DNA from 2 places in the Kitasatospora sp. NPDC023176 genome. Region 2 is predicted to be linked to the other one. Evidence: riboswitches for the same ligand, from Rfam matches in the RefSeq annotation. Region 2 holds a riboswitch; the other holds the start of a gene.
The links. Region 2 has a riboswitch for glycine ahead of gcvP (aminomethyl-transferring glycine dehydrogenase). Riboswitches for the same ligand answer to the same signal wherever they lie in the genome.
Positions count from the first base shown of each region.

Region 1: it holds a riboswitch for glycine, as region 2 does, so the genes downstream of both, gcvT (glycine cleavage system aminomethyltransferase GcvT) here and gcvP (aminomethyl-transferring glycine dehydrogenase) in region 2, are expected to answer to the same signal.

Region 1 is NZ_JBVHIP010000042.1:47,991-63,276, forward strand. It holds gene ACZ3YL_RS36525 (ABC transporter substrate-binding protein) at 1-782, opposite strand, end outside; gene ACZ3YL_RS36530 (ABC transporter permease) at 849-1,838, opposite strand; gene ACZ3YL_RS36535 (enhanced serine sensitivity protein SseB C-terminal domain-containing protein) at 2,298-3,233, opposite strand; gene ACZ3YL_RS36540 (enhanced serine sensitivity protein SseB C-terminal domain-containing protein) at 3,349-4,155, opposite strand; glycine riboswitch at 4,343-4,449, shown strand; gene gcvT (glycine cleavage system aminomethyltransferase GcvT) at 4,694-5,815, shown strand; gene gcvH (glycine cleavage system protein GcvH) at 5,915-6,298, shown strand; gene glyA (serine hydroxymethyltransferase) at 6,436-7,704, shown strand; gene ACZ3YL_RS36560 (L-serine ammonia-lyase) at 7,844-9,211, shown strand; gene ACZ3YL_RS36565 (hypothetical protein) at 9,322-9,471, shown strand; gene ACZ3YL_RS36570 (MDR family MFS transporter) at 9,497-11,056, opposite strand; gene ACZ3YL_RS36575 (NADPH-dependent FMN reductase) at 11,087-11,680, opposite strand; gene ACZ3YL_RS36580 (TetR/AcrR family transcriptional regulator) at 11,824-12,561, shown strand; gene ACZ3YL_RS36585 (DMT family transporter) at 12,629-13,489, opposite strand; gene ACZ3YL_RS36590 (ATP-binding protein) at 14,280-14,837, opposite strand; gene ACZ3YL_RS36595 (L,D-transpeptidase) at 14,987-15,286, opposite strand, start outside.
Region 2 is NZ_JBVHIP010000025.1:122,301-137,586, reverse strand. It holds gene ACZ3YL_RS29085 (MerR family transcriptional regulator) at 1-85, shown strand, start outside; gene ACZ3YL_RS29080 (SanA/YdcF family protein) at 186-908, shown strand; gene ACZ3YL_RS29075 (DNA polymerase IV) at 981-2,366, shown strand; gene ACZ3YL_RS29070 (MFS transporter) at 2,516-4,000, opposite strand; gene ACZ3YL_RS29065 (PRC and DUF2382 domain-containing protein) at 4,210-5,286, opposite strand; glycine riboswitch at 5,510-5,613, shown strand; glycine riboswitch at 5,615-5,746, shown strand; gene gcvP (aminomethyl-transferring glycine dehydrogenase) at 5,847-8,747, shown strand; gene ACZ3YL_RS29055 (DUF5999 family protein) at 8,940-9,131, opposite strand; gene ACZ3YL_RS29050 (hypothetical protein) at 9,598-10,170, opposite strand; gene ACZ3YL_RS29045 (glutamate-cysteine ligase family protein) at 10,547-12,052, shown strand; gene ACZ3YL_RS29040 (CPBP family intramembrane glutamic endopeptidase) at 12,133-12,921, shown strand; gene ACZ3YL_RS29035 (HAD domain-containing protein) at 12,899-13,441, opposite strand; gene ACZ3YL_RS29030 (MFS transporter) at 13,541-14,818, opposite strand; gene ACZ3YL_RS29025 (dienelactone hydrolase family protein) at 14,882-15,286, opposite strand, start outside.

The DNA.
Region 1 (15,286 bases), on a different contig from region 2:
TTCGGCACCAGGACGGCCTGCTTGCCGTCCTCGTAGGACTCGAACTTGTAGCTGCCCGAGGACACGATGTGCTTCACGTAGTCGGCACCGGTGTCCTTGGCCTGCGGGACCGGCGCGGTCTGCGGGGCGCTGACCAGGTAGTCGAAGTCGGCGAAGGGGTGCTGCAGGTGGAAGACGACCGTGGTGTCGTCCGGCGTCTCGATCGACTTCAGGTCGCCGGTCTTGTCCTTGTACGGGCCCTGGTACGGCGTCGGGTTGTCGACCAGCAGGTCGTGGAAGTACGTCGGGCCGTTGGAGTTCACCTCGGGCGCGAAGTTCGAGCGCTCCACGGCGTACTTGACGTCCTTGGAGGTGATCGCGGTGCCGTCGTCGTACTTCAGGCCCGCGCGGAGCTTGTACGTCCAGGTCAGACCGTCCGCGCTGGGCTGGCCCAGCGACTCGGCGAGGTCCGGGACCAGCTTGTTGCCGTCGGCGCCGGCCGCCGGGTTGAAGGTGGTCAGCGGACGGCCGTACAGGCGCGAGAAGTTGTAGATGTACGCGTAGTACGTGTTGCCCGGGTCGAGGGAGTCCGGGGTGCCCTTCATCTCGTAGGTGACCGTCCCGCCCTTCTTGTCCGAGGCGTTGACGACCTGCTTGGTGGCCGCGTCGGCACCGCCGCCACTGGCGTCGGCCGAGGAGGAGGAGCTGCCACCGCTGCTCTTGGAACTGGATGAGCAGCCGGTGACGACCAGGACCGCGGCAGCGGCCACGGCGGTCAGCACGGCGGTACGGGACCTACGCATGGGTGAGATCAACCCCTTGAGGATGTGGAGGAGGGAGGACCTGACGCGGAGCCGGTGGCTCTCGGGTCAGTTGCTCTTGGGATCGAGGGCGTCACGCAGCCCGTCGCCGAGCAGGTTGAAGGCGAGCACGGTGATGAAGATCGCGACACCGGGGACCACCATGTACTGGGGGTCCACCTGGTAGTAGTTCTTCGCGTCGGCGAGCATGCCGCCCCAGGAGGACTGCGGGGGCTGGATGCCGACGCCGAGGAAGCTCAGCCCGGCCTCGAAGAGGATGTTGGTCGGGATCAGCAGGGTCGAGTAGACCAGGATCGGGCCGACCAGGTTGGGCAGCAGTTCCTTGAACAGGATGAACGGGCCGCGGGCGCCGAGGCTGCGGGCCGCGTGCACGAACTCCCGCTCGCGCAGCGAGAGGGTCTGTCCGCGCACGATCCGGCCCATGTAGGGCCAGTTGAAGAAGCCGATCACGAAGATCAGCACCAGGATGTGCAGCGGGAGGCCGTGCAGGCCGAACGCGCCGCCCTGGAGCGAGGCCGAGATCGCGATGGCGAACAGCAGCAGCGGGAACGCCAGGAAGACGTCCATCAGCCGGCTGATCAGGGTGTCCACCCAGCCGCCGTAGTAGCCGGCCATCACGCCGAGCACGGTGCCGATGGTGTTGGACAGCACGGTCGCGCCGAAGGCGACCAGCAGGGAGACCCAGGAGCCGTCGACCACGCGGGAGAGCAGGTCACGGCCCTGCAGGGGGTCGACGCCGAGCAGGTGGTCCCCGCTCATCCCGCCCCAGTCGCCGAGCGGGAGTCCACCGAGGTCGGCGTCCAGCAGGTCCGGGTTGGGCTGGTCGGGGTTGAGCCCGAACAGGGACTCCAACGGCCCGGAGAGGACGGCCAGGAGGATCAGCAGGATCACCACGATGCCGCCGGCGACAGCGGCCTTGTCCCGCTTGAAGCGGGTCCAGGCGATCCGACCGAGGGAACGGCCCTCGATCGTCGTGGCCGGGCTCGGGGAGGCGGGTGCCTCGGGTTCGTTCCCGGCGGTTGTGATGGGTGCGGTCATGGTCAGTTGGTCCCCTCGCCGACGGTGGCCGGCCCACGGGTGCCGGGCGCCGGTTCGGCGGTACGGCTGCGGACGTGCGGAGGTGCTAGGAGCAGGTGGTCGCGGCAGTGCGTCGTGCACGGGCACTGCCTCCACGCGGGATGGGCGTCGCGTGGATCGAGCGGTCGGCGTGCGCGTTCACCTTCGTGGGGTTCCCAGTACGCGCGGTGCGTTGCGCAGAACTCTCTGCCATCCGAACTGGCTTGCGCCAGCCCTGACAACCGACAGATGCCCAACTGTGATCTGCCCGCATGCACCTCGCCGGTCTCCGGCATATACCTCTTCACACGGGTGTGAGAGCCATGTCAAGATACGTCGGCGGCGACGGTGGAAAATTCGTCCGGAAACCACCGAAGCCGACCTGATGGCAGATCAAGTCGGCTTCGTGTCCGAGACTTTGGCAATAGCCGGTTTCGGCAATCAGCGGCCGGGGTAGCCCGGCCACTGTCGCTGGGGCTGGTGACCCCAACCCGGCGCGGGCTGTTGGGCGCCGTACGACCACCCCGGCGTCGGCTGCCCCGGCATCGACTGCCCCGGATAGGGCGGCGGCACCGGCGGGTACGGACCGGTCTGCGGTCGGCCCGCCTCCCGGTCGAAGAACGGCCGGGCGTTCGCGCGCATCCACAGCGCCACCGGGTCGTACTCGTCCGCCATCGCCACCGTGGACACCGCGAGCCCCTCCGGAGCCACCGCGATCGCCCGCTGCATCAGCGCCCGCACCGCCTCCACGGCCGGCGGCGAACTCTCGTACAGGTCCAGGCCGATCGCCAGGTACGGCTCCCCCACCGCCGGCTGCACCCAGGCCCGGCGCAGCGCCCGCACCGCGCGCACCTCACCGGCCTGCCGCTCCAGCAGGGCGAAGAACTGCTGGGCGTTCACCTGCGGCTCGCTCAGCTTCAACGGACCGGCCGGCAGCCGGTCCAGGCCCGCCGCGACCCGCCGCAGGTCCGCCCACGGCACCCCGACCCCGCCGCCCGGCGCGTGCGGGTTGAGCCACAGGCCCCAACGGGTGCGGTACAGCGAGGCGGCGATCTCCCGCCCGGAGATGACCTCGTGGGCCCGCGCCCAGCCGGAGGCCGTCAACTGCTCGGGCGAGGTGACGGCCGGCGCGTAGCCGTGGCCGCTGATCTCCATGTTCCCGTACTGCGCGTCCGGGCTGCCCGGCGTACCGTGCCAGAGCAGCATCCAGACCCGGCCCTCGGCCAGCGCGTGCAGCAGCCGCTCGTACGCGTCGTAGCGCTCCGGCGCGACCTCGCGCAGAGCCTGCTCCAACACGCCCGGATCCGCTGCCGGGGGCCCGGCCGGTGCCTGGCCCCAGGGCCCCGGCACCCCGGCCGCTCCCGTTCCCGCACTCATGCGCCCACCTCGCCGCGCCTCTTTCCTGAACCCGCCGGCCCGTCAGCCGCCTGCACGCACCCTATGGCGCGGCACCGGCCGCCGCCACGGCGACGTGCCTGTGAAGGATCCCCGCTCACACCCGCGAGTAGAAGGGCATGACCCGGGTCAGCAGCCACTCGACCACCGGGTCGTCGGCGAGGTCGAGCAGCACGAGGTGGACGCCCCCCGGCAGCGGGGCGGTTCCCAGTGCCCGCCCGAGCGCCTCGTTCACCGCGCCCGGGTCGGCCGGGGCCGCCGGATCCAACTGGACCCCGACGAACATCACGGTCGGCTCGCCCTCGATGCTGGCCAGCGCCCGGCGCGCGGTCAACACCCCGGGCAGGGTCGACAGTTCGGCTCGGCAGACGGCCAGGAAGTGCTCCGGGTCCTCGCCCGGCACCGGCTCGCGCAGCGCCACCCGGCCACCGGTCGGCCCTTCCGGCGCGTTCGCGGTGTGCTCCCAGCGGTCCTCGCGCGGGCCGCGGCGCAGCTCGGCCACCCCCTGCGGCGGCACCGGAATGCCCACCGCCGCCTCGGGGTTGACCGCGATGCCCACGCCCAGCGGCAGCCCGCGGGCGAACTCCCAGGCCGGCGCGACCGCGAAGGGCATCCCCGGCGCCTGCTGCAGGAACACCTCCTGCGAGGAGAACACCGGCACGTACGGGGCCCCGGCCAGTTCGATGGTCGGCAGGTCCAGCGCCTGCCCGCCCGGGTCGCCCCCGGCCGGCAGCGGGATCCACACCTGGCTGCGGGCCAGCACCTCGACCACCCGCGGGGTCGCCCCCGGGTCGCCCAACGCGGCCGTCAGCACCTGCTCCAGCTCGTTCGCCGGCCACGCCCCGCCCGACGGCGCCGCCTGCGGCCCGCCCCACCCCTGCTGCTGCTCCACCGGGTACTCCATGCGCCGCCGATCCGGCCCGCGGCCGGGTCGGCCGCCCATTGCTGCGCCGACGCGCAAGAGTTTAGGGCTCGGCCCCGAACGCGCGTCGTGTGACCGGGTCCCCTCTCCCGTCCTCCGCGAGGACGTGCCATGATGTGCGCGTCCGACGGCATGCGCCGCGGGCCCCCACAACTCCACACCGGCCGCTCGAACCCGCGCGGGAGAGCCCGGAGTGCCCCTTCGCGGGGGCACGGCCGGCGCCGAAGGAGCAAGTCCTCCCCGGAATCTCTCAGGCCCCCCTACCGCGCGGGTTAGGCACATCTGGAAAGCGGCGCACGGCCCCGCCGTGCGCCCACCCACGGTGCAAGCCGCCGTCCTGTCCCCGATGCTGGAACCAGCCGATGCTGGAACCGGCTGCGGGCAGGTGGGCGGTGAAGCTCTCAGGTTCGACGACAGATGGGGAGACCCACGCCGCCGCATGCCCGCGCGCGGGGTCGGCCCCGAGCGGTCCGGTCCGGCGCGTGCACCCCTGAGTGCCCCGACCGAGGAGTTCCTGGCCATGTCGTCCCTCCGCCTGACCGCGCTCGACGCGCTGCACCGCGCCCTCGGCGCGACCATGACCGACTTCGCCGGCTGGGACATGCCGCTGCGCTACGGCAGCGAGCGCGAGGAGCACCTCGCCGTCCGCACCAAGGCCGGCCTGTTCGACCTCTCGCACATGGGCGAGATCACCGTCACCGGCCCGCAGGCCGGCGAGATGCTGGACCACGCGCTGGTCGGCTTCGTCTCCGCACTCGGCGAGCTGCGCGCCCGCTACACCATGATCTGCGCCGAGGACGGCGGCATCCTGGACGACCTGATCGTCTACCGCCTGCGCGCGGACGCCTTCCTGGTCGTCGCCAACGCCTCCAACGCCCAGCTGGTGCTGGACGAGCTGATCGCCCGCGCCAAGGGCTTCGACGCCGTCGTCACCGACGACCGCGACACCTACGCGCTGATCGCCGTCCAGGGCCCGGAGGCCACCGGCATCCTGGCCGGGACGACCGACGCCGACCTGCCCGGCCTGAAGTACTACGCGATCCTGCCCGCCACGGTGGCCGGCCGCGAGGTGCTGCTGGCCCGCACCGGCTACACCGGCGAGGACGGCTTCGAGATCTTCTGCGCCCCGGCCGACGCCGAGCCGGTCTGGCAGGCGCTGACCGCCGCCGGCGAGGGCCGCGGCCTGGTCCCGTGCGGCCTGTCCTGCCGCGACACGCTGCGCCTGGAGGCGGGCATGCCGCTGTACGGGCACGAGCTGTCCACCGACCTGACCCCGTTCGACGCCGGCCTGGGCCGGGTCGTCCGCTTCGACAAGACCACCAACGAGGGCGCGTTCGTCGGCCGCAAGGCGCTGGAGCAGGCCGCCGCCGCGGCCGAGACCAACCCGCCGAAGGTGCTGGTCGGCCTGGTCTCCGAGGGCAAGCGGGTCCCCCGCGCCGAGTACACCGTGGTCTCCGCCGACGGTGCCCCGATCGGCCGGATCACCTCGGGCGCGCCGTCCCCGACCCTGGGCAAGCCGATCGCGATGGCCTACGTCGACGCGGCCCACGCCGCCCCCGGCACCGCCGTCGCGGTGGACGTGCGCGGCCGGCACGAGCCGGTCGAGGTCGTGGCGCTGCCGTTCTACAAGCGCGCCCGCTGAGGCCCTCGCAGCCCCCGGTTTTCCCATCGACGCACGTCGGAGCCGTCCGTGCGGCGGCCCGCTGCGTCGTACCCGCTTCCCATCCTGGAGAATGACGCCATGAGCAACCCCCAGCACCTGCAGTACACCAAGGAGCACGAGTGGCTGACGGCCGCCGACGCCGACGGTGTCTCCACGGTCGGCATCACCAAGCACGCCGCCGACGCGCTCGGTGACATCGTCTACGTGGCGCTGCCCGCGGTCGGCGACACCGTGACCGCCGCCGAGACCTGTGGCGAGCTGGAGTCGACCAAGTCCGTCAGCGACCTGTACTCCCCGGTGACCGGCGAGGTCACCGAGGTCAACCAGGACGTCCTGGAGGACAACAGCCTGGTCAACAGCGCCCCGTTCGAGGGCGGCTGGCTGTTCAAGGTCCGCGTGGAGGCCACCGACACGCTGCTCAGCGCCGACGAGTACAACGCGCTCACCCACGCCGAGGGCTGAGCCGCCCACCGGGACGGACCGCCGCGCGGCGGTCCGTCCCGCCCCGCCGGCTCTCCGGCCACCCGTCGCCCGCCGCCGCCCCGCCGAGGGCGCGCTTCGCACGGCACCCCTGATCCTCCTCCCGGGAAGACCACACCATGACGGTTCTCAACCAGTCCCTGCACGCCCTCGACCCGGAGATCGCCGCCGCGGTCGACGCCGAGCTGCACCGCCAGCAGACCACGCTGGAGATGATCGCCTCCGAGAACTTCGCCCCGGTGGCGGTCATGGAGGCCCAGGGTTCGGTGCTCACCAACAAGTACGCCGAGGGGTACCCCGGCCGCCGCTACTACGGCGGTTGCGAGCACGTCGACGTGGTCGAGCAGATCGCGATCGACCGGGTCAAGGCCCTGTTCGGCGCCGAGCACGCCAACGTCCAGCCGCACTCGGGCGCGCAGGCCAACGCCGCCGCGATGTTCGCGCTGATCCAGCCGGGCGACACCATCCTGGGCCTGAACCTGGCCCACGGCGGTCACCTGACCCACGGCATGAAGATCAACTTCTCCGGCAAGCTCTACAACGTGGTCGCGTACCACGTCGACGAGAAGACCGGCCAGGTCGACATGGCCGAGGTCGAGCGCCTGGCCAAGGAGCACCAGCCGAAGCTGATCATCGCCGGCTGGTCCGCCTACCCGCGCCAGCTCGACTTCGCCGCGTTCCGCCGGGTCGCCGACGAGGTCGGCGCGCTGCTCATGGTCGACATGGCGCACTTCGCCGGCCTGGTCGCCGCGGGCCTGCACCCGAACCCGGTGCCCTACGCGGACGTGGTCACCACCACCACCCACAAGACTCTGGGCGGCCCGCGCGGCGGCGTCATCCTGTCCAAGGCCGAGTACGCCAAGAAGATCAACTCCGCGGTCTTCCCCGGCCAGCAGGGCGGTCCGCTGGAGCACGTCATCGCGGGCAAGGCCGTCGCCTTCAAGGTCGCCGCCTCGGAGGAGTTCAAGGAGCGCCAGCAGCGCACCCTGGACGGCGCCCGGATCCTCGCCGAGCGCCTGCTGCAGGCCGACGTCGCCGAGGCCGGCGCCTCCGTGCTGTCCGGCGGCACCGACGTCCACCTGGTCCTGGTCGACCTGCGCAACAGCCAGCTCGACGGCCAGCAGGCCGAGGACCGGCTGCACGAGGTCGGCATCACCGTCAACCGCAACGCCGTCCCGAACGACCCGCGCCCGCCGATGGTCACCTCGGGCCTGCGGATCGGCACCCCGGCCCTGGCCACCCGCGGCTTCCAGGCCGAGGACTTCCGCGAGGTCGCCGACATCATCGCCGAGGCGCTCAAGCCCGCCTTCGACGAGACCGTCGCCGCCGCGCTGAAGGCCCGGGTCACCGCCCTGGCCGAGAAGTACCCGCTCTACCCGAACCTCTGATCATCGGCGGCGGGTGACCGGCCTCACGCCGGCCGGCCGCCTGCCGTTTCCGGGGCACCGCGCACACTGGACAGTACGCGCGGTGCCCCGTCCCATGTACCGCTTTGTCCTTCCACGAGACCCAGACAAGGACGTCCCCGTGGCCATCAGCGTCTTCGACCTCTTCTCCATCGGCATCGGCCCGTCGAGCTCCCACACCGTCGGCCCGATGCGCGCCGCCCGGATGTTCGCCCGTCGGCTGCGCTCCGAAGGCCTGCTGGACCGGGTGACCGGGGTGCGCGCCGAGCTGTACGGCTCGCTCGGCGCCACCGGCCACGGCCACGGCACCCCGAAGGCCGTCCTGCTGGGCCTGGAGGGCCACTCGCCCCGCACCGTCGACGTCGACCAGGCGGACAAGGACGTCGAGCGGATCGCCGCCGAGAAGCGGATCAACCTGCTCGGCGAGCACCCGATCGACTTCGACCCCGACAACCAGCTCGTCCTGCACCGGCGCCGCTCGCTGCCGTACCACGCCAACGGGATGACCCTGTGGGCGTACGCGGCGGACGGCTCGACGCTGCTGGAGAAGACCTACTACTCGGTCGGCGGCGGCTTCGTCGTGGACGAGGACGCGATCGGCGCGGACCGGGTCAAGCCCGACGACACCGTGCTGAAGTACCCCTTCCGCACCGGCGACGAGCTGCTGCGGCTCAGCCGGGAGACCGGGCTGTCGATCTCCGGCCTGATGCTGGAGAACGAGAAGGCCTGGCGCAGTGAGGAGGAGATCCGCACCGGGCTGCTGGAGATCTGGTCCGTGATGCAGGAGTGCGTGCGGGCCGGCATGACCCGCGAGGGCATCCTGCCGGGCGGGCTGAAGGTCCGCCGCCGGGCCGCCGCCGCGGCCCGGGCGCTGCGCGCCGAGGGGATCGGGCCGGCCAACGCGATGGAGTGGGTGACCCTCTACGCGATGGCGGTCAACGAGGAGAACGCCTCCGGGCGCCGGGTGGTCACCGCCCCGACCAACGGTGCGGCCGGGATCATCCCCGCCACCCTGCACTACTACCTGAACTTCATCCCGGGCGCCGACGACGACGGCATCGTCCGCTTCCTGCTCGCGGCCGGCGCCATCGGCATGCTCTTCAAGGAGAACGCCTCCATCTCCGGCGCCGAGGTCGGCTGCCAGGGCGAGGTCGGCTCCGCCTGCTCGATGGCCGCGGGCGGCCTCGCCGAGGTCCTCGGCGGCACCCCCGAGCAGGTCGAGAACGCCGCCGAGATCGGCATCGAGCACAACCTCGGCCTCACCTGCGACCCGGTCGGCGGCCTGGTCCAGATCCCCTGCATCGAGCGCAACGGCATGGCCTCGGTCAAGGCCGTCACCGCGGCCCGGATGGCGCTGCGCGGCGACGGGCGCCACCACGTCTCGCTGGACAAGGCGATCAAGACGATGAAGGAGACCGGGGCCGACATGAAGATCAAGTACAAGGAGACCTCGCGCGGCGGCCTCGCCGTGAACGTCATCGAGTGCTGACCTCGGACGGCTGACGGCCGGCCCCCGGGCGGAACCCCGTACCGCCCGGGGGCCGACCCGTACCGGGGGCGGACCCGTACCGGGGGCGGGCGGGCGGTACGGTGCGGGCCATGAGAATGATCGGTGCGGGGATCCGCGGGTTCTGGTCGGCCGTGGCGATGGGCGATCCGCTGTGGCCCGCCGTGACGATCCTGCTGGGCTCGGTCGTCCTGGCGGTCGTGACGGCCGCGGTGCGCTTCAGGCGCTCCCGCAACGGGTGACCCGGGCCACCGCCGTACGGTGCCGCTACGGCCGTACCGCCGCTTCCGCCACGTCCTTCACCGGCGCCTCGGAGCCCTTCGACGCCGGGCTCGGCCCCGGGTTCGGCCGGGCCAGGCAGGCCACCGCCGTCGCCACCGCCGCCAGGGCGATACCGCCCGCCACCGTGCCGTGCAGCCCGCTGGTGACCGCCGTGCCGACGGCGTCCCGGACGGCCTGGGGCAGGCCCGTCAGCGAGGCGGGGGTGAGTCCGCCGCCACCGGTCAGCTGGGCGGCCTCGGCCGGGCTCAGCCGGGCCTCCAGGCCGGCGGTCAGCCGGGCCGTGTAGACCGCGCCCAGGGCGGCCATGCCGAGCGAGCCGCCGACGCTGCGCAGCAGGGTCACCACGCCCATCGCCGCGCCCATGTCCTGGGGCGGCACCGCGCCCATCGAGGTCAGCATGGTGCTCTGCATCAGCAGGCCGATGCCGATCCCGGCGACCGCCGTGAGCCCGGACGCCAGTGCCACCGGCGTGTCCGTGCCCAGGAGCAGCAGCAGCGCGGCCCCGGCCAGGGCGAGTGCCCCGCCCAGCAGCGGGTAGCGCCGTTCGCCGCCGGGCCGGCTCATCAGCCGGGCGGTGACCAGCTGGGTGCCCATCATGCCGAGCATCAGCGGCAGCAGGAGCAGCCCGCCGGTGGTCGGCGAGGCACCCTGGACGAACTGGAGGTACTGCGGCAGGTAGCCGATCAGGGCGAGCATCACGGCGCCGGTGAGGAAGCCCAGCACCTGGGCCACCGTGAAGTTGCGGTTGCGGAACAGCGCGGGCGGGACGAGCGGTCCGGGGGCGCGCAGTTCGGCGCGGGCGAAGCCGGCCAGCGCGAGCACCGCGACCGCGCCCGTCCCGAGGATCAGCGGCGAGGTCCAGGGGTACGTCGTCCCGCCCCAGCTGCTGACCAGGGTGAGCCCGAGGATGCCGGTGGTCAGCAGGACGACCCCGGCCCAGTCGAAGGGGGCGCGGATCCGCTCCGCCTTCGGCAGCCGGACCGCGGCGCCGACCGCGAGCAGGGCGAACACCCCGACCGGCAGGTTGACGTAGAAGGCCCAGCGCCAGCTGAGCCGGTCGGTGAGGAAGCCGCCGAGCAGCGGCCCGCCGACGAAGGCGATCGGCATCAGCACGCCGATCACCGACTGCACCCGGCCCCGGTCGGAGGCGGGCACCAGCACCCCGATCACCGACAGCGCGCCGACCATCAGGCCGCCCGCGCCGACCCCCTGGAGGGCCCGGAAGGCGATCAACTGGCCCATGTCCTGCGAGAGTCCGGACAGCATCGAGCCGATCAGGAAGACCGCCACCGACCACTGGTAGGCGCCCTTGCGCCCGTACAGGTCGCCGAGCCGGCCCCACAGCGGGGTGGCGGCGGCGGAGGTGAGCAGGTAGGCGGTGACCACCCAGGAGAGGTGCTCCAGCCCGCCGAGGTCGCCGACGATGGTCGGCAGCGCGGTGCCGATGATCTGCCCGTCGAGGGCCGCCAGGAAGATGCCGAGCATCAGCCCGATCACGCCGAGCAGCGGCGGCTTGGGGCGTTCGCCCAGCGGTTCCGTGGTCATGACCGTTCCCCCTTTCCCCGGGCCCCGGGCTCAGGCCGCGAACGGGCGGGTCTGCCGGGCCTGCCGCAACGCCCGGGCCCACCAGTCCAGTTGGTCGAGCATGGTCGTGGCGGCGGCATCGGCGGCCGGGTCCTTCGCCTTGCCGTCGGCGTCGAAGCACTGCGCGGCGCCGTGGAAGCTGACCGTGTTGCGGATCGTCACGGCGTTCAACTCGGCCATCACCAGCCGCAGTTGCTCGACGGCCCGGAGCCCGCCGGAGAGCCCGCCGTACGAGACGAAGCCGATCGGCTTGCCGTGCCACTGCTGGTTGTGCCAGTCGATGGCGTTCTTCAGCGCCGCCGGGAAGCTGTGGTTGTACTCGGGCGTGACGAACACGAAGGCGTCGGCGGCGGCCAGTCGGGGCGACACGGCCTCCAGCAACTCGACGTCGCCGGGGGGCAGTTCGCCACCCCAGGACGGCATGACCGTGGGCAGCGGGGTGGCCGCCGGGTCGATCAGGTCGGCGGTCATGTCGCCGCGGGCGTCGAGGTGGCCGATCAGCCAGTCGGCGACGACCGGGCCGAACCGGCCGTCGCGGGTGCTGCCGAGGACGACGGCGACCTTCAGGCGCTGCTCCGTGGACATGGGAATCCCCCTCCGGGACGATGTGTACGCCGTATTGGCGATGGATACAACGTACACATTGACGCGTACGTCGTCCACTGGCCAGATACGGCGTACACATGAGTGGTACGGTGAGACCTCCCAGCCGGAAGGAGCCCGCCCTCATGCCCGCTCAGCAGGCCCCCACCGGGGACGACCGCCCCCAGCCCTCACTCTGGGAGCGGCTCGACCGCCCGGCCGCCGCACCGCGCACCACCCTGACCCCGCACCGGATCGCCGAGGCCGCCGTCGCCATCGCCGACGCCGAGGGCCTGGACGCCGTCACCATGCGCCGCCTGGCCACCGCCCTCGGCGTCGCCCCGATGGCCGCCTACCGGTACGTCTCCGGCAAGGACGAACTCATCGAGCTGATGGTCGACTTCGTCTACGGCCGGCTCCCTCTGGACACCCCCTCCGACGGCTGGCGGGAAGCCATGCGCTCCCTGGCCGTCCACCTGCGTGCGATGAGCCTGACCCACCCCTGGCTCGCCCGCGCGGCCACCCCGTTCTCCCTCAGCCCCAACCAACTCGCCGTCCCCGAAAGGGCGTTCGCCGCCCTCGGCGGCCACGGCCCGGACGCCGACACCACCATGGCGATCTTCCGCACCGTCACCGGCTACGTCCACGGCTCGGTCTCCGCCGAGATCACCCTGGACACCCAGCGCCGCGACCGCGGCTGGTCCGCCGGCGACGAGACCCGCGCCGCCCTGGCCCCCCGGATGTCCTACCTGATGGGCACCGGCCGCTACCCCGCCTACCAGCAGTACCTCCAGCAGGCCACCCGCAAGGACGACCCCGCCTGGCACTTCGAAACCGGCCTCGACTGCGTCCTCGACGGCATCGCCGCCCACTTCGGCATCTGACCCGCCCAGGGGCTGGCCGCACGGGAAGTCGGCCGGCCCGACGTCCCGTGCGGCAGTGGCAGCGGGGCTACCGCCGACCGGGGAGGGCCAGGAACGCCAGGCCGGCCGCGAGGACCGCGAGGCCGCACCAGGAGACCGCCGGGAGCCGTTCGCCCAGGGCCGCGACGCCGAGGACGGCGGCCACGGCCGGTTCGGCGAGGGTGAGGGTGGTGGCGCTCTGGGCGGAGGTGTGCCGGAGGCCGTGGCCGAAGAGCCGGTAGGCGAGGAAGGTGGTGATCACCCCGAGGTGCAGCACGACGCCGGCCCCGCGGACCGAGAGCAGCCAGCTCACCGGCTCCAGCGCCAGCACTGGCAGCACCAGCACCGCCGCCCCACCGAACATCGCACCCATCACCCCGGCGGACGGGTGCCCGGCGGCGATCAGCCGCCCGGCGATCAGCGAGTACACCGCGTACGAGAGCCCGGAGAGCACCGCCAGCAGCACCCCGAGGAGGTCCACCGCCCCTCCGCCACCGGTGAGTTCGGGCCCGAGCACCAGCACCGCGCAGCCGAGCACGGCCAGCGCCGTGGCGCCGGCCCACCGCCCGCCAGGGCGGCCCTGCCGGGCGAGCCAGCCCAGCAGCCCGGTGAACACCGGCGCGCTGCCCAGTGCGATCACGGTCGCCACCGCGACCCCGGTGCGGGTCACCGCCGGGTAGAAGGTGAGCGGGTACCCCACGACGGCCACCGCCCCGACCGCCAGCAGCCACCGCTCCCGGACCCCGCACCTACGGGGCAGCGACCAGGCGGAGCGGTCGGTGAGGAACAGCAGCAGCCCGCCGAGCACCAGCGCGGCGGCCCCGATCCCGGCCGCCGGGGCGCCCCCGGGCGCCAGCGAACCGGCCGTCCCGGTGGTGCCCCAGAGCAGGGCGGTGACGAGGATCGGCACCGGCCCGTCGATCGGGCGGGTGCGGCGGGGAGTGGGGGATGTCAGGCGGGCGCGCGCAGGCGCGGACAAGCGATTCGGCACAGTCGTGAACTTCCGTCGTCGAAGACCGTCAGAGGAACGGGTTCCGAGACCGGACGCACGTCACTGCCCCCTGGCGGCCGCCCAAGGCCGGGCCGGGGATGCGGGGATCAAGCCACCGAAGCGCGCGCCCGATCAGGCGGTGAGCGGCGGCAGCGCGACGCGCCAGTACGAGTTCACGAGCCCGATGGTACGGGGCGCACATCCGTTCGTCACCACAACGACCGGGGAGCGGAAGACCCCTGGAGAGCCCGGGCAGGTCCGCGAAGCCGGCCGAACCGTCGGCGGTGACCACCCCCGGCGAGACCGGCGACGCCCGCGAGGCGTCAACGTTCGGAGCACCCGATCCCCCCAGAGAGCGAACGCTCAACCGCCTCTCCCCCACCACCGTCCGGACACTCACCGCCCGCGCCTGTCAAGCGATGATCACATCACCGAGATCATGAATATTCACAGGTAATCGCGTGAACCTATGCAAAATCTAAAGGTGAAGTAGGTTACAAACCTTTCAATCCAAGCCGCCCGGTTTGCCCACATGCTGAGATCCGTGCCATAGTCAAGGCATCGAACTTCGGCGGGCCCGACCTGGCACTGCCGACGCCCATCGCGCGACACGCACCCCCTTGGCCGCGCGATGACTTGCAGGGGCCCCCACCGCCGACCACGGCGAACCCGGGGGCCCTGCGCGTATCCGGAACCGGAAGCCGCCGCCTCAGCCCCGCTCGCGGATCCTCAGCTCGAACCAGACGCCCTTGCCGCGCGGCAGCAGGTCCGCACCCCACCGGTCGGCCAGATCGTCGACGATCTTCAACCCCCGGCCGCGCTCGTTCACCGGCCGGGGCTCGGCGAGGATCATGCAGGGCAGCGCCCGGGAGGAGTCCCGGACCTCGACCCGCAGCCAGCCGGGCTTGCGGCTGACGTGCAGTCCGATGGTGCGCCCGGCGGCGTGCCGCACCGCGTTGGCGACCAGCTCGCTGGTGAGCAACTCACCGGCCTCCAGGTGCTGGTGCAGCTCCCAGGACTCCAGGACGTTGAGCACCAGCCGACGGGCCACCGGGCCCGACTCCGGACGGGACGGCAGTCGCACCTCGTTCGGCGCGGACTGGTCGCACAGTCTGCCGGAGTACATCTCCTGCAGCTCCTCGGAGCTGAGCCGTTCCAGCGCCGAGAGCCCGCCCTGGGCGTCGATCCACGACGCCTGCGCGACCACGCCGGCCGCGGGAACCGCTGACTGATCTGTTTCGCCCCAACCCGCCATGCGGACCATCATTGCGGAACGCAAGCGGCCGCGTACGGACAATGAGCAAACGATCTCCCACGAGTCGGCATATGCCCGGAGCATGCCTGGGGCGGGAAAGCGTCAACCCGGGCCGACCGAAGTCAAGCCCGGGTTGACGTCCAACGCCGACGACCTGCCGGTTACCACGTGCTCCAGGGCAGGTTCCAGCCGCTCAGCCCGTTCGCCGGGTCGAGCGTCTCCTTCTTCACCGAGTTCTTCACGATGACCACGTCCCCGACCATCGAGCCGTCGTAGAACTTGCCCATCGTGGTGGAGTTCCCGCCGCCCTTGGCGTCGCGCAGGCCCACGCAGCCGTGGCTGACGTTGTCCTCGCCGAACTTGTCGCTCCACCAGTTGCCGTGCACGTACGTGCCCGAGGTGGTCAGCCGCATCGAGTGCGGCACCTGGAGGTCGTAGGGCGCGCCGGTCATGCCGGGCAG
Region 2 (15,286 bases):
CGGGGAACGGACCGACACCGGCGAGACGCTGGTCGGCAACGACCCGGCGGACGAGCTGGCGCAGCGGCGCAACCGGGCGGTCTGACCGGGCGATCGTTTTCGACGGGGCCGTGGGCCCGGACGGGGAACCGTTCCGGCCCACGGCTTCGTCGTGTTGCCTGGCGAAGCGATCGAGGGAGGGGCACGTGGAGGTCGGCACCGGGATATCGGGGCTGCTGCGGCGTCGGGCCGGGGGGCTGCGGGCGCGGCTGCGGGAGCGCCGGACGCAGCGCAGGGTCTTCCAGACGGCGACGCTGCTGTGCTCGCTGGCGCTGGCGCCCAGCGCCTGGCTGTGGATCACGGCGGGGGACCGGGTGGGCACCGTGGAGAGCGCGCCGTCGGCGCCGGTGGCGGTGGTCTTCGGCGCAGGGCTGGACCAGGGCAAGCCGTCGCCCTACCTGGAGCACCGTCTGGTGGCGGCGCTGGACCTGTACCGGGAGGGCAAGGTGAAGGCCGTCCTGGTGACCGGGGACAACGGGCGGACCGAGTACGACGAGCCGGACGCGATGTACCGGTACCTGACCGAGCACGGGATCCCGGCGGACCGGGTGGTGCGGGACTACGCGGGCTTCGACACCTGGAACTCCTGCACCAGGGCGCACCGGATCTTCGGGGTGGACCGCGCGGTGCTGGTCAGCCAGGACTTCCACGTCCGGCGGGCGCTGGCGCTGTGCGAGGCGGCGGGCATCCGCTCGTACGCGGTCGGGGTGCCGGAGGTGCACGACAGCACCTGGCTGTACGGCGGGCTGCGGGAGGTCGCCGGGGCGGGCAAGGCGGCGGTCAACGTCTGGCTGCGGCCGGACCCGGTGTTCCTCGGGCCCAAGGAGGACGGCATCCCCAAGGCGCTGGCCCGGCCCGCAGAGGAGTAGCGGCGGGTCGCCGGCCACCGGGCGTCGGCCGGGTTCGTACGTACTGTCGGACCCGTGCGCGATGATCGGCGGGTGCGATCTCTGCCGAGCATCATCCATCTCGACATGGACGCCTTCTTCGCGGCGGTGGAGCAGGCGGCCAAGCCGAGCCTGCGCGGCAAACCGGTGGTCGTCGGCGGGCTCGGCGGGCGCGGGGTGGTCTCCACGGCCTCGTACGAGGCGCGCAGGTTCGGGGTGCACTCGGCGATGCCGATGGCGCAGGCGCGGCGGCTGTGCCCCAACGCGGCCTTCCTGGCCGGGCGGTTCGAGGCGTACCGGCAGAACAGCGAGATCGTGATGGCGCTGCTGCGCGAACTGTCGCCGCTGGTGCAGCCGCTGAGCCTGGACGAGGCCTTCGTCGACCTGGAGGCCGGTCCGTACGGTCCGGTGCTGGCGGAGACGGACCACGAGACCGGGGAGCGGCTGGTGCTCGCCCTGGCGGAGGACCTGCGGGCGGACATCCAGCGGTTCACCGGGCTGACCGGTTCGGTGGGCGCGGCGGGCTCCAAGCTAATGGCGAAGATCGCCTCCGAGCAGGCCAAGCCGGACGGGCTGGTGCTGATCGAGCCCGGGCAGGAGCGGGCCGTGCTCGGGCCGATGCCGGTCCGGGCGCTGCCCGGGATCGGGCCGGCCACCGAGCAGGTGCTGCGGCGGGCCGGGCTGAGCACGGTGGCCGACCTGGCGGAGGCGGGGGAGGCGGAGCTGGTCCAACTGCTCGGGCGGGCGCACGGCGCCGGGATCTTCCAGATGTCGATAGGGCTGGACGAGCGGCCGGTGGTGGCCGACCAGGACGCCAAGTCGGTCTCGGTGGAGGACACCTACGAGGTGGACCTGGCCGACCGGGACCGGGTGCTGCGGGAGGTGGAGGCGCTGGCCGGGCGGTGCGTGCGGCGGCTGCGGGCGGCCGGGCGCTCGGGGCGGACGGTGGTGCTCAAGGTGCGGCGCTTCGACTTCTCGACGCTGACCCGCTCGGAGACCCTGGGCGGGCCCACCGACGACGAGACGGTGATCACCGCGACGGCGCGGCGTCTGGCGGAGCAGGTGGACATCACCGGCGGGGTCCGGCTGCTCGGGGTGGGCGTGGCCCAACTGGCCGACTACACCCAGGAGGACCTGTTCGCGCAGGCGCTGCGGGAGGAGGCGGTGGAGCACGCCGAGGCCGCCGAGGCGGCGGTGGCCGAGGAGGAGCCGGAGGAGGTCGTGGTGCGGCGCTGGATGCCCGGACAGGACGTCCGGCACGCCGAGTTGGGGCCGGGCTGGGTGCAGGGCAGCGGGGTCGGGCGGGTGACCGTACGGTTCGAGACGCCGTGGAGCGGGCCGGGGCGGGTGCGGACCTTCGCGGTGGAGGACCCGGCGCTGGAGCCGGCCCGGCCGCTGCCGCTGCGGCAGGTCGAGGAACCGGGCGCCGAGGGCGAGTGAGGCGGGAGAACGCGGAACGGCCCCACCCGGTAGGAGTACCGGGTGGGGCCGCATACCGTGCCGGACCCCGGACGGTCGTGATGCCCTCGCGACCGAGCGGAGGCCGGGCCCGCGCGTCCTGTCCCTGAGCGCGCGGGCCGGACGCCTCGTCAGGCGTCGGTCTTGGCCAGCTCGGGGCTGGAGTCCTGCCGGGCCGGGCCGCCGGTGACGGCCGGCTTGACGCTGCGGATCAGGAAGGGGACGGCGCCGGCGATGATGCAGACGACGGCCGTGGTCCAGAACGCGTGCTTGTAGGCGTCCAGGGTGGGCAGCTGCACCGGGAGCTTGATCGGGAACTTCATGGTGTCGCCGGTCAGGATGGCGGTCATCACGGCGGTGCCGATCGCGCCACCGACGGTGCGGAGCACGGAGTTCATGCCGTTGGCGATGCCGCTCTGCTCGACCGGGACGGCGCCGTTGATGAACGCCGGCATCGCGGCGAAGGCGAGGCCGATGCCGAGGCCGAAGATGGCGGAGGCGGTGTAGATGTCGCCTTCGGCGCTGTGGCGCAGGGCCAGGTAGGCCATCGCGATCGCGCCGAGGACGCCGCCGAGGACCAGCGGCAGGCGGGGGCCGCGGCGGGCGATCAGCATGGCGCCGACCGGGGCGGCCACCATCGAGCCGATCGCGGACGGCAGCAGCATCACGCCGGCGTGCAGGACGGTCGCGGTGAAGCCGTAGTGGGCCAGCTTCTCCGGGGTCTGGGCGAAGTTGCTGATGACCATGAACGAGCCGTACATGCCGAAGCCGATGAGCAGGCCGGACAGGTTGGTGAAGGCGACGGCCGGGCGGCCCATCATCTTCAGGTCCACCAGCGGGTGGGCGACCTTGGTCTCGATGACGCCCCAGATCAGGGCGACCACGGCGGCGACGGCGAACAGGCCGAGGGTCTTGGTGGAGGTCCAGCCCCAGTGGTTGCCCTGGCTGACCGCGACCAGCAGGGCGGAGAGCCAGGCGGCCAGGGTGATGGCGCCGAGCGGGTCGGCGCCGCCCTCCTTGTCGGTGACCGGGTCGGACGGGACGCGGAAGGCGACCAGGGCGACGGCGAGCAGGCCGAAGGCCAGGCCCATCCAGAAGATCGACTTGTAGTTCCAGTGCTCCAGCAGCAGGCCGGTCGCGACCAGGCCGAGTCCGGAGCCGACGCCCATCGAGGCGCTGATGGCGGCGACGCCGCCGGTGACCTTCTGCCTGGGCAGCTCGTCACGGACGATGCTGATCGCCAGCGGCATCACGCCACCGCCGGCGCCCTGCAGGACACGGGCGACGATGAGCCAGGTGAAGGAGTGGGTGCTGACCGCCAGCGCCGACCCGGCGACCAGGCCGGCCAGCGAGATCAGCAGCATGGGCTTGCGGCCCCGGAGGTCGCCGAAGCGGCCCAGCAGGGGAGTCAGCACGGCCGCGGACAGCAGGTTGGCCGTCATCAGCCAGGTGATGTTGGAGCCGGAGACGTCCAGTTCCTTGGCCAGCGACGGCAGGATCGGTACGACCGCGGTCTGCACCACGCTGAACGACAGCATCGCCAGGATGAGGGCCGGCAGGACCCGGGCGTTGCTCTGCTTCTCGGCCGCGGTGGTGGGCTGTGGTGCCTCACTCACGGTTGCTTCCTCCCGTACATAGTGAATGAACTGAAGTAACTGTGCAGGGAGATACTTCAGAGTGTCAAATATCGAGTGGTTAAGGTTTGGCAAAGGTGAAGATTTTGCCTGCGGCGGGCCGGGGGCGGGGTTGGTGCCGGGCTGGTGTGAGGGCGGGCACGGCAAAGGGCCCCGGACCGGAGTCCGGAGCCCTTGCTGGTGCGGGCCGGTCAGGCCAGGGGGCGCAGCGCGGCGGGGTGGGTACCGTCGGTGACCGGGGGGGCCGGCTCGGCGGCCTCGGCGGTGTCGTCGTGGACCTCGACGTGCTCGCGGCGGAGCTCGTCCTGGACGACCTCCTCCGCGGTGTAGCGCTCCACCACCAGGCGGACCCGCTCGATCGGGGCGAGGTACTTGCGGACCACCGGCCGCTCCTCACGGAGGGTGACCTCCTCCACCGCCTCGGCGATCTCCTTCTCGGTGAGCGAGGCGCGCTCGGCGTCGCCGACCGGCATCCGCTCCACCCGGACCCGCTCGCGGACCACCGGGACGCGGCGCTCGACCTGCTCGCTGGTCACGTACTTGCGCAGCTTCGCGGTGCCCAGGACGTGCCACTCGGTGGTGATGTCCAGGCGCTCCTCGCGGCAGGTGATCTCGACCGGGCCGTTGGGGGCCGAGGCGGCGGCGGTGCCGGCCGGGTCCACCGAGGGCGGGACGGGCTGGCGCTTCGGCTCGACCACCGGGGTGGCGGCCGACGCGGCCACCGTGCCGTTGACGATCGGTGCGGGGGCGCTGAGGGTCCGCACGTGGGCCTCCGTGGCGGTGTCGGTGCTGGTGGTCGTCGTGGTGGCGGTGGTGGTCATGGTCGGGCCGGGCTCGGCGGAGTGGAAGGCGAGCGGCTTGGCGGCCTTGGCGGCCTCGGCGGCCGACGTGGTGCCGAAGTCGAGGTCGGGCTGGGCGGCCCGGCCGGGCTCCCCGGCGGCCGGACGGCCGTCCACCGGAGTGTCGAGGCCGTAGTAGCGGTAGAGCTGGAGCTCCTGGGCGGGCGACAGGTGCTGACCCACGCCGAAGTCCGGCGAGTCCTTCACCAGCGACTTGTCGTAGGGCACCCGGAGCTCCTCGCCGGAGAACTCGCTCGTGGTGAGCGGGACGAAGGCGTCCCGGCCGAAGATGCCGGTGCGGACGGCCGCCCACTCCGGCTGCCCGGTGGCGTCGTCCAGGTACACCTCGTCGACTGTGCCGATCTTGTCTCCGTTGCGATCGACCGCCTTGTGGCCGATGAGGTCTCGGGGGTCGATGTCGGTCTGCACTCTTTCCTCCAAGCGCTGCGCTTGCGGAACTCCCGCAGGTAAGGCGGCCGGAGCACCCGTTCCGTCCGCCACTTCACACCAAAAGCCATGAACCGGACGGACGCGACCGGGGTGCGGCCGGACGGGTCGGCGCTGCTCCGTCCGGGGGACGCGCGTAGACCCGGAGTGACCCGACGCACCCGTGATCGGAAGGCCGCCCGCTGGTACCCTGGGCGGCGACTGCCGAGCCCGCTCGGGAGAGTCCCCGACAGCGAAAACCGCTGGTCGAGGCGCCGAAGGAGCAACTCCTCCCCGGAATCTCTCAGGCATCCGTACCGTGCGGGATAGGTCACTCTGGAAAGCAGGGCAGGAGCGTCGGCGCGGGAGCCGGCGATCACCACCCTCACCGACGGTGCAAGCCGACGGAGCGCCACAGCGCGACGTGCGGGCGAAGCTCTCAGGTCCCGATGACAGAGGGGGAGGCCTTTCGGGTCCGTCCGCCCAGGCCGGTCCGCTGTCCGCAGCGGCGTCGGCCGGCGTGCGTACCCCCGCCGGTCCGTGACCAGGAGGCCTCGACCACCATGAACGCCCAGCCGAACGCGGGACGCCCCACCAGCGCCTCGACCCTCACCGAGCTTGAGCTGGCCAGCCCCTTCGAGAACCGCCACATCGGCCCCGACGCCGCCGCGCAGGAGAAGATGCTGGCGTCCGTCGGCTACGGCTCGCTGGACGAGCTCGCCGCCACCGCCGTTCCCGAGGCGATCCGTTCCATCACCGCCCTGGACCTGCCCGGCGGCCGCAGCGAGGCGCAGGTCCTCGCCGAGCTGCGCGAGCTGGCCGGCCGCAACCAGGTGCTCCAGCCGATGATCGGCCTGGGCTACTACGGCACCTTCACCCCGCCGGTGATCCTGCGCAACGTCATGGAGAACCCGGCCTGGTACACGGCCTACACCCCGTACCAGCCAGAGATCTCGCAGGGCCGCCTGGAGGCGCTGCTCAACTTCCAGACCCTGGTCTCCGACCTGACCGGTCTGCCCACCTCCGGCTCCTCGCTGCTGGACGAGAGCACCGCGGCCGCCGAGGCGATGGCGCTGGCCCGCCGCGTCACCAAGGTCAAGGGCGGCGTCTTCCTGGTCGACGCCGAGACCCTGCCGCAGACCATCGCGGTGATCAACACCCGCGCCGTGCCGACCGGTGTCGAGGTCGTCGTCGCCGACCTGTCCGAGGGCATCCCGGCCGAGATCGCCGAGCGCGGCGTCTTCGGCGTGCTGCTGCAGTACCCGGGTGCCACCGGCGTGGTCCGCGACCTCACCCCGGTGATCGAGCAGGCGCACGGGCTGGGCGCGATCGTCGCCGTCGCCGCCGACCTGCTGGCGCTGACCCTGCTCAAGTCCCCGGGCTCGCTGGGCGCCGACATCGCCTGCGGCACCTCGCAGCGCTTCGGCGTGCCGATGGGCTTCGGCGGTCCGCACGCCGGCTACCTGTCGGTGCGCGCCGAGTACGCCCGCTCGCTGCCCGGCCGCCTGGTCGGCGTCTCCGTCGACGCCGACGGCAACCGCGCCTACCGCCTGGCGCTGCAGACCCGCGAGCAGCACATCCGCCGCGAGAAGGCCACCAGCAACATCTGCACCGCCCAGGTGCTGCTCGCCGTGATGGCCTCGATGTACGCCGTCTACCACGGCCCGGACGGCCTGGCCGACATCGCCCGGCGCACCCACCGCTACGCCGCCGCCCTCGCCGAGGGCCTGCGGGCCGGCGGCGTCGAGCTGCTGCACGGCGAGTTCTTCGACACCGTCACCGCCGTCGTCCCGGGCCGCGCCGCCGAGATCGCCGCCGCCGCCCGCGCCAACGGCATCAACGTGTTCCAGGACGGCGAGGACCGGATCTCGGTCTCCGCCGACGAGACCACCACCCGCGAGCACCTGGCCGGCGTCTGGGCCGCGTTCGGCGTCCCCGCGGTCGAGGTCGCCGAGGCCGCCGACGCGCTGCCCGCCGCACTGCTGCGCGAGGACGAGTACCTGACCCACCCGGTCTTCCACAGCCACCGCTCGGAGACCGCCATGCTGCGCTACCTGCGCCGCCTGTCGGACCGGGACTACGCGCTGGACCGCGGCATGATCCCGCTGGGCTCCTGCACCATGAAGCTCAACGCCACCACCGAGATGGAGGCGGTGACCTGGCCCGAGTTCGGCCAGCTGCACCCCTTCGCGCCGGTCGACCAGGCCGCGGGCTTCCTGACCCTGATCCGCGAGCTGGAGCGCCAGCTGGTCGAGGTCACCGGCTACGACGCCGTCTCGATCCAGCCGAACGCCGGATCCCAGGGTGAGCTGGCCGGCCTGCTGGCCGTCCGCGCCTACCACCACGCCAACGGCGACACCCAGCGCGACGTCTGCCTGATCCCGTCCTCGGCGCACGGCACCAACGCCGCCTCCGCGGTGATGGCCGGCATGCGCGTCGTCGTGGTGAAGACCCTGGTCGACGGCGACGTGGACGTCGAGGACCTGAAGGCCAAGATCGAGCAGCACCGCGACAACCTGTCGGTGCTGATGGTCACCTACCCGTCGACCCACGGCGTGTACGAGACCCAGATCACCGACATCTGCGCCCTGGTGCACGAGGCCGGCGGCCAGGTGTACGTGGACGGCGCCAACCTGAACGCCCTGGTCGGCCTGGCCAAGCCGGGCAAGTTCGGCGCGGACGTCTCGCACCTGAACCTGCACAAGACCTTCTGCATCCCGCACGGCGGCGGCGGCCCGGGCGTCGGCCCGGTCGCGGTGCGCGCCCACCTGGCGCCGTACCTGCCGAACCACCCGCTGCAGGAGGAGGCCGGCCCGGCCACCGGCGTCGGCCCGATCTCGGCCGCGCCGTGGGGCTCGGCGGCGATCCTGCCGATCTCCTGGGCGTACGTCCGGCTGATGGGCGGCGAGGGGCTCAAGCGCGCGACCCAGGTCGCGGTGCTGAACGCCAACTACATCGCCAAGCGCCTGGCCCCGCACTTCCCGGTGCTCTACACCGGTCCGGGCGGGCTGGTCGCGCACGAGTGCATCATCGACCTGCGTCCGCTGACCAAGGACACGGGCGTGACGGTGGACGACATCGCCAAGCGCCTGATCGACTACGGCTTCCACGCGCCGACGATGTCCTTCCCGGTGGCCGGCACGCTGATGATCGAGCCGACCGAGTCCGAGGACCTGCACGAGATCGACCGGTTCTGCGACGCGATGATCGAGATCCGCGGCGAGATCGACAAGGTCGGCTCGGGTGAGTGGGCCGCCGACGACAACCCGCTGCGCAACGCCCCGCACACCGCCGCCACGCTGGCCGGCGACTGGGCGCACGGCTACTCGCGGCAGGAGGCGGTCTTCCCGGCGGGTGTGAACCCGGCGGACAAGTACTGGCCGCCGGTGAGCCGGATCGACGGCGCGTACGGCGACCGCAACCTGGTCTGCTCCTGCCCGCCGCTGGACGAGTACGGCGTCTGAGACGAGTGCGCCGGCTGATCGGCCGATTGGCTGATCGGTTCGGCGGCTGATCAGCCGAGCGGGAACGCGACAGGGCCCTGGCAGAACGTTTCTGCCAGGGCCCTGCCCTTTCGTTCTCAGGTCGGCGGCTGCCCCCGTCGGGCGGCCCCGGGCCGTACGGTTCCGGCCGTACGGTCGTCGGGCCGCCTCGGCTCAGGCCGCGTGGGCGACGGGGCGGCGCGGGCCGATCACCCGGCCGTCGGGCAGCAGCTCTCCGGTGTCCTCGAACAGGACGACGCCGTTGCAGAGCAGGCTCCAGCCCTGCTCCGGGTGGCAGGCCACCGGTACGGCCGCTTCGCGGTCCTCGGACTCGGCCGTCGGGCAATCAGGACGGTGCTGGCACATACGCGTACCCTCGCTTCGCTCTGCGATCCTCCCCGTGGTGCGGTCACCGGAGGTCGAGCCGTCCGGAGCCGCCTGGTGGTCGGATCCTGTCCGCGCGCCGACCAGGTGTGGACCGGCGCTCCAGTGGGTAGGACAGGTGGTCCTTCCACGCTGCTTCCCAGTGTCGGCATCCGCGGTCGTGCGCGCAGGGATTTCGTGACATGCGCCACAACTCCCGGGTAGAGATCACCCGTTCAGGTGGGGCCCGGGGGAAAACGCGCACCGGTGGGTCAGGCGGGGGATGGCCCGGTGGGGCCATGGCGGGCGGCCCGTCCGGGTGGTAGCCGTTCGGGTGAGGGCGTCAGCGGCCGTCAGCGGCCGCCGGTGGCCGCCGGTGAGGGCCCCGGGAGATCCGGGGGCGTCGGAGCGCACGGCGAAGGGCCGCCGGGCGCGGTGCCCGGCGGCAGGTGCGGCGGGTGACGCGGGCTCAGGACGAGCCGAGCAGCAGCGGCCGGGCGAGCGGGGCGCGGGCGAGCAGCGGGAGCAGTTCGGCGGCCGGGTAGGCACGGTGCGCGGTGACGCCGAGCGGGGCCGGGGCCAGCGGGATCAGCAGGTCGGTGGCCGGGCCGGCGTCGGGGCCGTGCAGCCAGAGCGCGGTGGCGTACTGGCCCGGGAAGGTCAGCAGCCGGGGCTGGCAGCGGGAGCGGGAGCTCTGGGCGAGCTGCCAGGCCTCGCGCAGCGCCCGGACGGTGGAGGAGAGGTACGGGCCGGCGGTGAAGTGGGAGAAGGTGTGGCCCTCGGCGCTCTGCACCACCTCGGCGGCGGCCGCCACCTCCGGGCCGTCCTTGATCAGGAAGCGCCAGCCCGTCCGGCGGGCGTGGGGGAGTTCCGGGTGCGGGCCGTCGAGGACGTGCACCGCGAGCGGGTGCGCGGGGAGCAGTGGACCGGACGGGTGACGCAGCGCGGCGGCGGCGGGCTGGCGCAGCGCGGTCTCCGAGTCGAGCGCGCCCAGCACCGCGCGCAGGGCGCTGGGTGGGGGCTGGGGGGTCTGCAGGGTCATGGCGGGTCCGCCTCTCCAAGCGAGATCGGCGTGCGAGTGCGGCATACCGGCGCGGCGCGGTGCGTCTACGGTGACGGGGCCCGGCCTTGTCCGGTTGTGCAGGATCGCGGTGCCGGCGCGGTCGCCGCCGTCGACGAGGGCCTCGGGGCGGGAGGCGGACCGGCCGGAGCGCAGTGCGAACTCAGCGAATTCATCGAACAAATGCACAGGGTGATCTGTTTATCACAGGCGGTGGCGCCGGGCAAGTCTGCAGATTGCCTGAATAGCCGTCAGATCCCTTGCATTGCAAGCCAGTCGGCGCATTCGGGTATCGATCTTCGAGGTGGGCATGATGCTGGCACGGTCGACCGGCCGGGTGTCTCAGGAGGAGGGGACCGTGGGCGAGAAGGTCGTGGCGACTCGGGCGGATCTCGCGGATCGGCAGCAGTACCGGCTCAAGCTCCAGGCCTGCCTCGACGCGCTGGGGCGGATGCTGCGCGAGGACCGCTTCGACCGGCCGCGGGCGGTGATGGGGCTGGAGATCGAGCTCAACCTGGCCGACGAGCAGGGCCTGCCGGTGATGCGCAACGCCCAGGTGCTGAGCGCGATCGGCTCCAGCGACTTCCAGACCGAGCTGGGCCAGTTCAACATCGAGGTGAACATCGTGCCGCACCGGCTCTGCGGGCACGTCTTCGAGGAACTGCGCGAGGAGATCGACACCGGACTGCGCTACGCCGACCGGCAGGCCGCCGAGGCCGGCGCCCGGATCGTCATGGTGGGCATCCTGCCGACCCTGGAGAACGACCACACCGGGCTGGACGCGATGAGCCACAACCAGCGGTACAGCCTGCTCAGCGACCAGATCCTGGCGGCCCGGGGGGAGGACATCGCGCTGGACATCGAGGGTGTCGAACACCTCCAGCTGGAGTCGATCACCATGGTCGCCGAGGCCGCCGCGACCTCCCTCCAACTGCACCTCCAGGTGACCCCGGAGCGGTTCTCCTCGGTGTGGAACGCCGCCCAGGCGATCTGCGGGCCGCAGCTCGCGCTCGGCGCCAACTCCCCGTTCCTGTTCGGGCGGGAGCTGTGGCGGGAGACCCGTCCGGTGCTGTTCCAGCAGGCCTGTGACACCCGTTCGGCGGAGCTCAAGGCCCAGGGCGTGCGCCCGATCACCTGGTTCGGCGAGCGCTGGGTGGACTCGGCGTACGACCTGTTCGAGGAGAACCTGCGCTACTTCCCGGCGCTGCTGCCGATCTGCGACGACGAGGACCCGCTGAAGGTGGTGGCCTCCGGCGGGGCGCCCCGGCTCGCCGAGATGCGACTGCACAACGGCACCATCTACCGCTGGAACCGGCCGGTGTACGACGTCTCCGGCGGGGTCGCGCACCTCCGGGTGGAGAACCGGGCGCTGCCGGCCGGACCGACGGTGGCCGACACCCTGGCCAACGCCGCCTTCTACTACGGGCTGGTGCGGGTGCTCGCCGAGCAGCCCCGGCCGGTCTGGACCAGGCTGCCGTTCGAGCGGGCGGACGAGAACTTCCGGCAGGGCGCCCGGTACGGCATCGACGCGGTGTTCCAGTGGCCGCGTCCCGGCCGGGCCGGCCGCGGCGGCGGACTGCAGACGGTGTCGGCGGTCGACCTGGTCCTCAACGAGCTGCTGCCGATGGCCTACCAGGGCCTGGACGAGTGGGGCGTCGAGCCCGCCGACCGGGACCGCTACCTGGGGATCATCGAGCAGCGCTGCCTGCGCCGCACCAATGGCGCGGCCTGGCAGAGCGCGACCTTCCACCGGCTGCGCGAGCAGTACGGGATGGACCGCCCGGCCGCGCTCGCCGCGATGACCAGGCGCTACGCCGAGCACATGCGCGGGGGCGAGCCGGTGCACACCTGGCCGGTCGGTTAGGGGCACCGCCCGCTGTGTCAGGATGATCGCTCCGGTCGTCGGCCGACCGCCGGAGCGATCATCCGTTCGATGGAGCGCCCGTGACGACCCGCCCGACCGCGCCGGAGAGCGCGTCGCCCACCCGCCGCCTGCTCGGCGTGGAACTGCTGATCGTCCTCGGACTGTCGCTCGGGGCCAGCGGGATCAGCGCGGTGATCAGCTTCGCGGGCTCGCTCACCGAACCGATCCAGCTCGGGCAGCAGGTCGCCACGCTGAACGGCTCGCGCGCGCCCGGGCGGCCCTGGCTGGACCTGGTGTGGCAGCTGTACTACATCGGGCGCGGGCTGATGCCGGTGGTGCTGGTCGGCTACCTGCTGGTGCGTGAGGGCGCCTCGCTGCGGGTGCTGGGCTTCGACCTGCGGCAGAAGCTGCGCGACCTCGGCCGGGGCGCGGGCGTCGCGGCGGCGATCGGCGGCTCCGGGCTGGCGCTGTACCTGGCCTCGCAGGCCGCCGGGTACAACCTGACGGTGGCGCCCTCGGGGCTGCCGGACGTGTGGTGGCGGGTGCCGGTGCTGGTGCTGTCGGCCTGGCAGAACGCGATCCTGGAGGAGGTCGTCGTCCTCGGCTACCTGCTGCGCCGGCTGGGGCAGCGGGGGTGGTCCTGGCCGGCCGCGGTGGTGGCCAGCTCGGTGTTGCGCGGCTCGTACCACCTGTACCAGGGGGTCGGCGGGCTGGTCGGCAACATGGTGATGGGGGCGGTGTTCTGCCTGCTGTACCGGCGCTGGGGGCGGGTGATGCCGCTGGTGGCGGCGCACGCGCTGATCGACACGGTGGCCTTCGTCGGGTACGCGCTGCTCGCCGGGCACGTCAGCTGGCTGCCGACCCCCTGACCGCCGGTCCGCCGGCCGGTAGCGAGCGGGTGCGCGGCGGGCGGGTGAGCAGCCGGTCGACGTGCCGGCGCTCCAGGCCCTGGCCGGGGTCGATCGGCAGCAGCAGGCGGTCGCGGCGCCACACCGAGCGGCGGACCAGCCGGGACGGGATGACGTCGTCCACCCAGGCGAACGGCCGGCCCTCGGCGTAGCGCAGCAGCGGCGCCCACTTGGCGGCGGAGAACAGCTCCATCAGCGGGACGCGCGGATCGCCGGGCTGCGGGACGTAACCGGTGAAGCGGACGAAGGGGAGCGGGTCCAGGCCGATCGCCGGGGCGATGTGGGTGTTGGCGTGCTCCTCCCAGGTGGTGGCCCAGACCAGCTCGTACGTCCCGGCCAGCTCGCGCAGCCAGGCGCCGTGCTTGGCGGCGAGCAGGACGGCGTAGCCCAGCAGGGTGTGGGAGTCGAACCCGGCGTCCGGATGCGGACAGACCGGGTTCAGCACCCCGTCGACGTCCAGGAAGAGCAGTGGCTTCGGCACCGGTGGGCCCCCAAGTGGATGGTGTTTCCTACCTGGTCGGACGAACCACCCGTACCGGTGGTTGCTCTTCGACGGGCGCACGCGGGGCGCACAGGGCGCTCACGGCGCGGGTGCGGGCTCGCCCGTGGGCACCGGTGCGTCCGGGGTGCTCCGACGGGGGTCGCGGCGGGACAGCCGGCGCACCTGCGGGTCGATCAGGACGGCGGCGCTGAGCAGCAGGCACAGCGCGGCGCAGGCCCAGAGCGCGCCGGACAGGCCGAGCGCGGCGGCCGCCGGGCCGGCCAGCGCGGTGCCGACCGGTGCCAGCGAATAGGAGCCCAGCTCGTCGTACGCGGAGACCCGGGAGAACATCTCCTCCGGGATCTCCTGCTGGAGCACGACCATCCAGTTGACGCCGAAGACGGTGACCCCCACACCGGACAGGAACATCGCGGCGACCAGCACCGGCAACGGTGCGGCGGTGGCCAGGGCCAGGGCGGGCGCGCCGAACAGGAACACGCCCCAGTTGCCGACCAGCAGGATCCGGCGGGGGCGCCAGCGGGCCATCAGCAGACCGGTGACCACCAGGCCGACGCCGTACGCGGACATCGCCAGGCCCCAGGCGCCCGCGCCGCCCAGGCGCTGCTCGGCCACCGTCGGCCCGTACACCGACTCGACCGTGTTGATGCAGGCCACCACCACCGCGAACTGCAGCACGATCACCCACAGCCAGCGGCGGGAGGCGAACTCCTGCCAGCCCTCGCGCAGATCGCGCAGCACACTCCCGCCCGTGGGCGCCGGCGCGGACTCGGCCTCCAGGAAGAACCGCAGGGCGGCGGCTATCAGGAAGCAGAGGGCGTCCAGGGCGAGCACCCAGCCGGGGCCGACGGCGGCGGTGAGCGCCCCGCCGAGGGCGGCGCCGCCGATCTGGGCGGCGTTCTGGCCCATCCGGAAGACCGAGAAGGCGCGGGCGGCGTGCTCCTGGGGGACGGCCTGCATGATCATGCCCCCGGCGGCGGGGGAGTAGAGCGCGTAGCCGGCTCCGCCGCCGGCGGAGAGCACCAGCAGCTGCCACAGCTGGACGTTCCCGGCCAGCACCAGGGCGGCCAGGACGGCCTGGGAGGCGGCGCTGAACAGATTGGCGGAGACCATGATGTGGTGGCGCGGCAGCCGGTCGGCGAGGGTGCCGCCGACCACCAGCAGCAGCACGGTGGGCACCAGCCGGGCGGCGGTGACGTAGCCGATCTCGGCGGCGCCGCCGCCGTTGCCGAGGACGGCGAAGGCGGTGGCGATGGGGGCGCCGGCGTTGCCGAGGCCGCTGATCACGGTGGCGGAGGTCTGGATGCGGAAGTTGCGGCTCGCCCAGGAGGGACGGCGGCCGGGGAGTGGGGTCGGCACCCGGGTGACTATGGCCGGAGTTCGTACAGGTGTCCATCCCGTTTTCGGGCCTGTGCGGTGGCGTCAGCCGAGGTGGCCCCAGAGGAAGGTGAGGGTGCGCCGCCAGGCGATCCGGGCCTGGAGGGGGTCGTGGGTGCCGAGCGGGTTCTCGTCGTTCATGAAGGCGTGCCCGGCCGGGTAGAAGTGGATCTCCGGGCGGACGTCGGTGGCCTCGCCGATCCGGATCGCGGCCTCGTCCACGGCGGTCATCGGGATCGAGCCGTCGAGCTCGCCGAAGTGGCCGAGGACGTGGGCGGTCAGGCCGCGGTAGTCGAAGTCGGGGTCCGGTGGGAGGCCGTAGAACGGGACCACGGCGGCCACCCGGTCGCCGGCCCGGGCGGCCAGCAGCAGGGCGAACCCGCCGCCCATGCAGAAGCCGACCACGCCGACCGCGTCGCCGACCACGCCGTCCAGCGCGAGCAGGAAGTC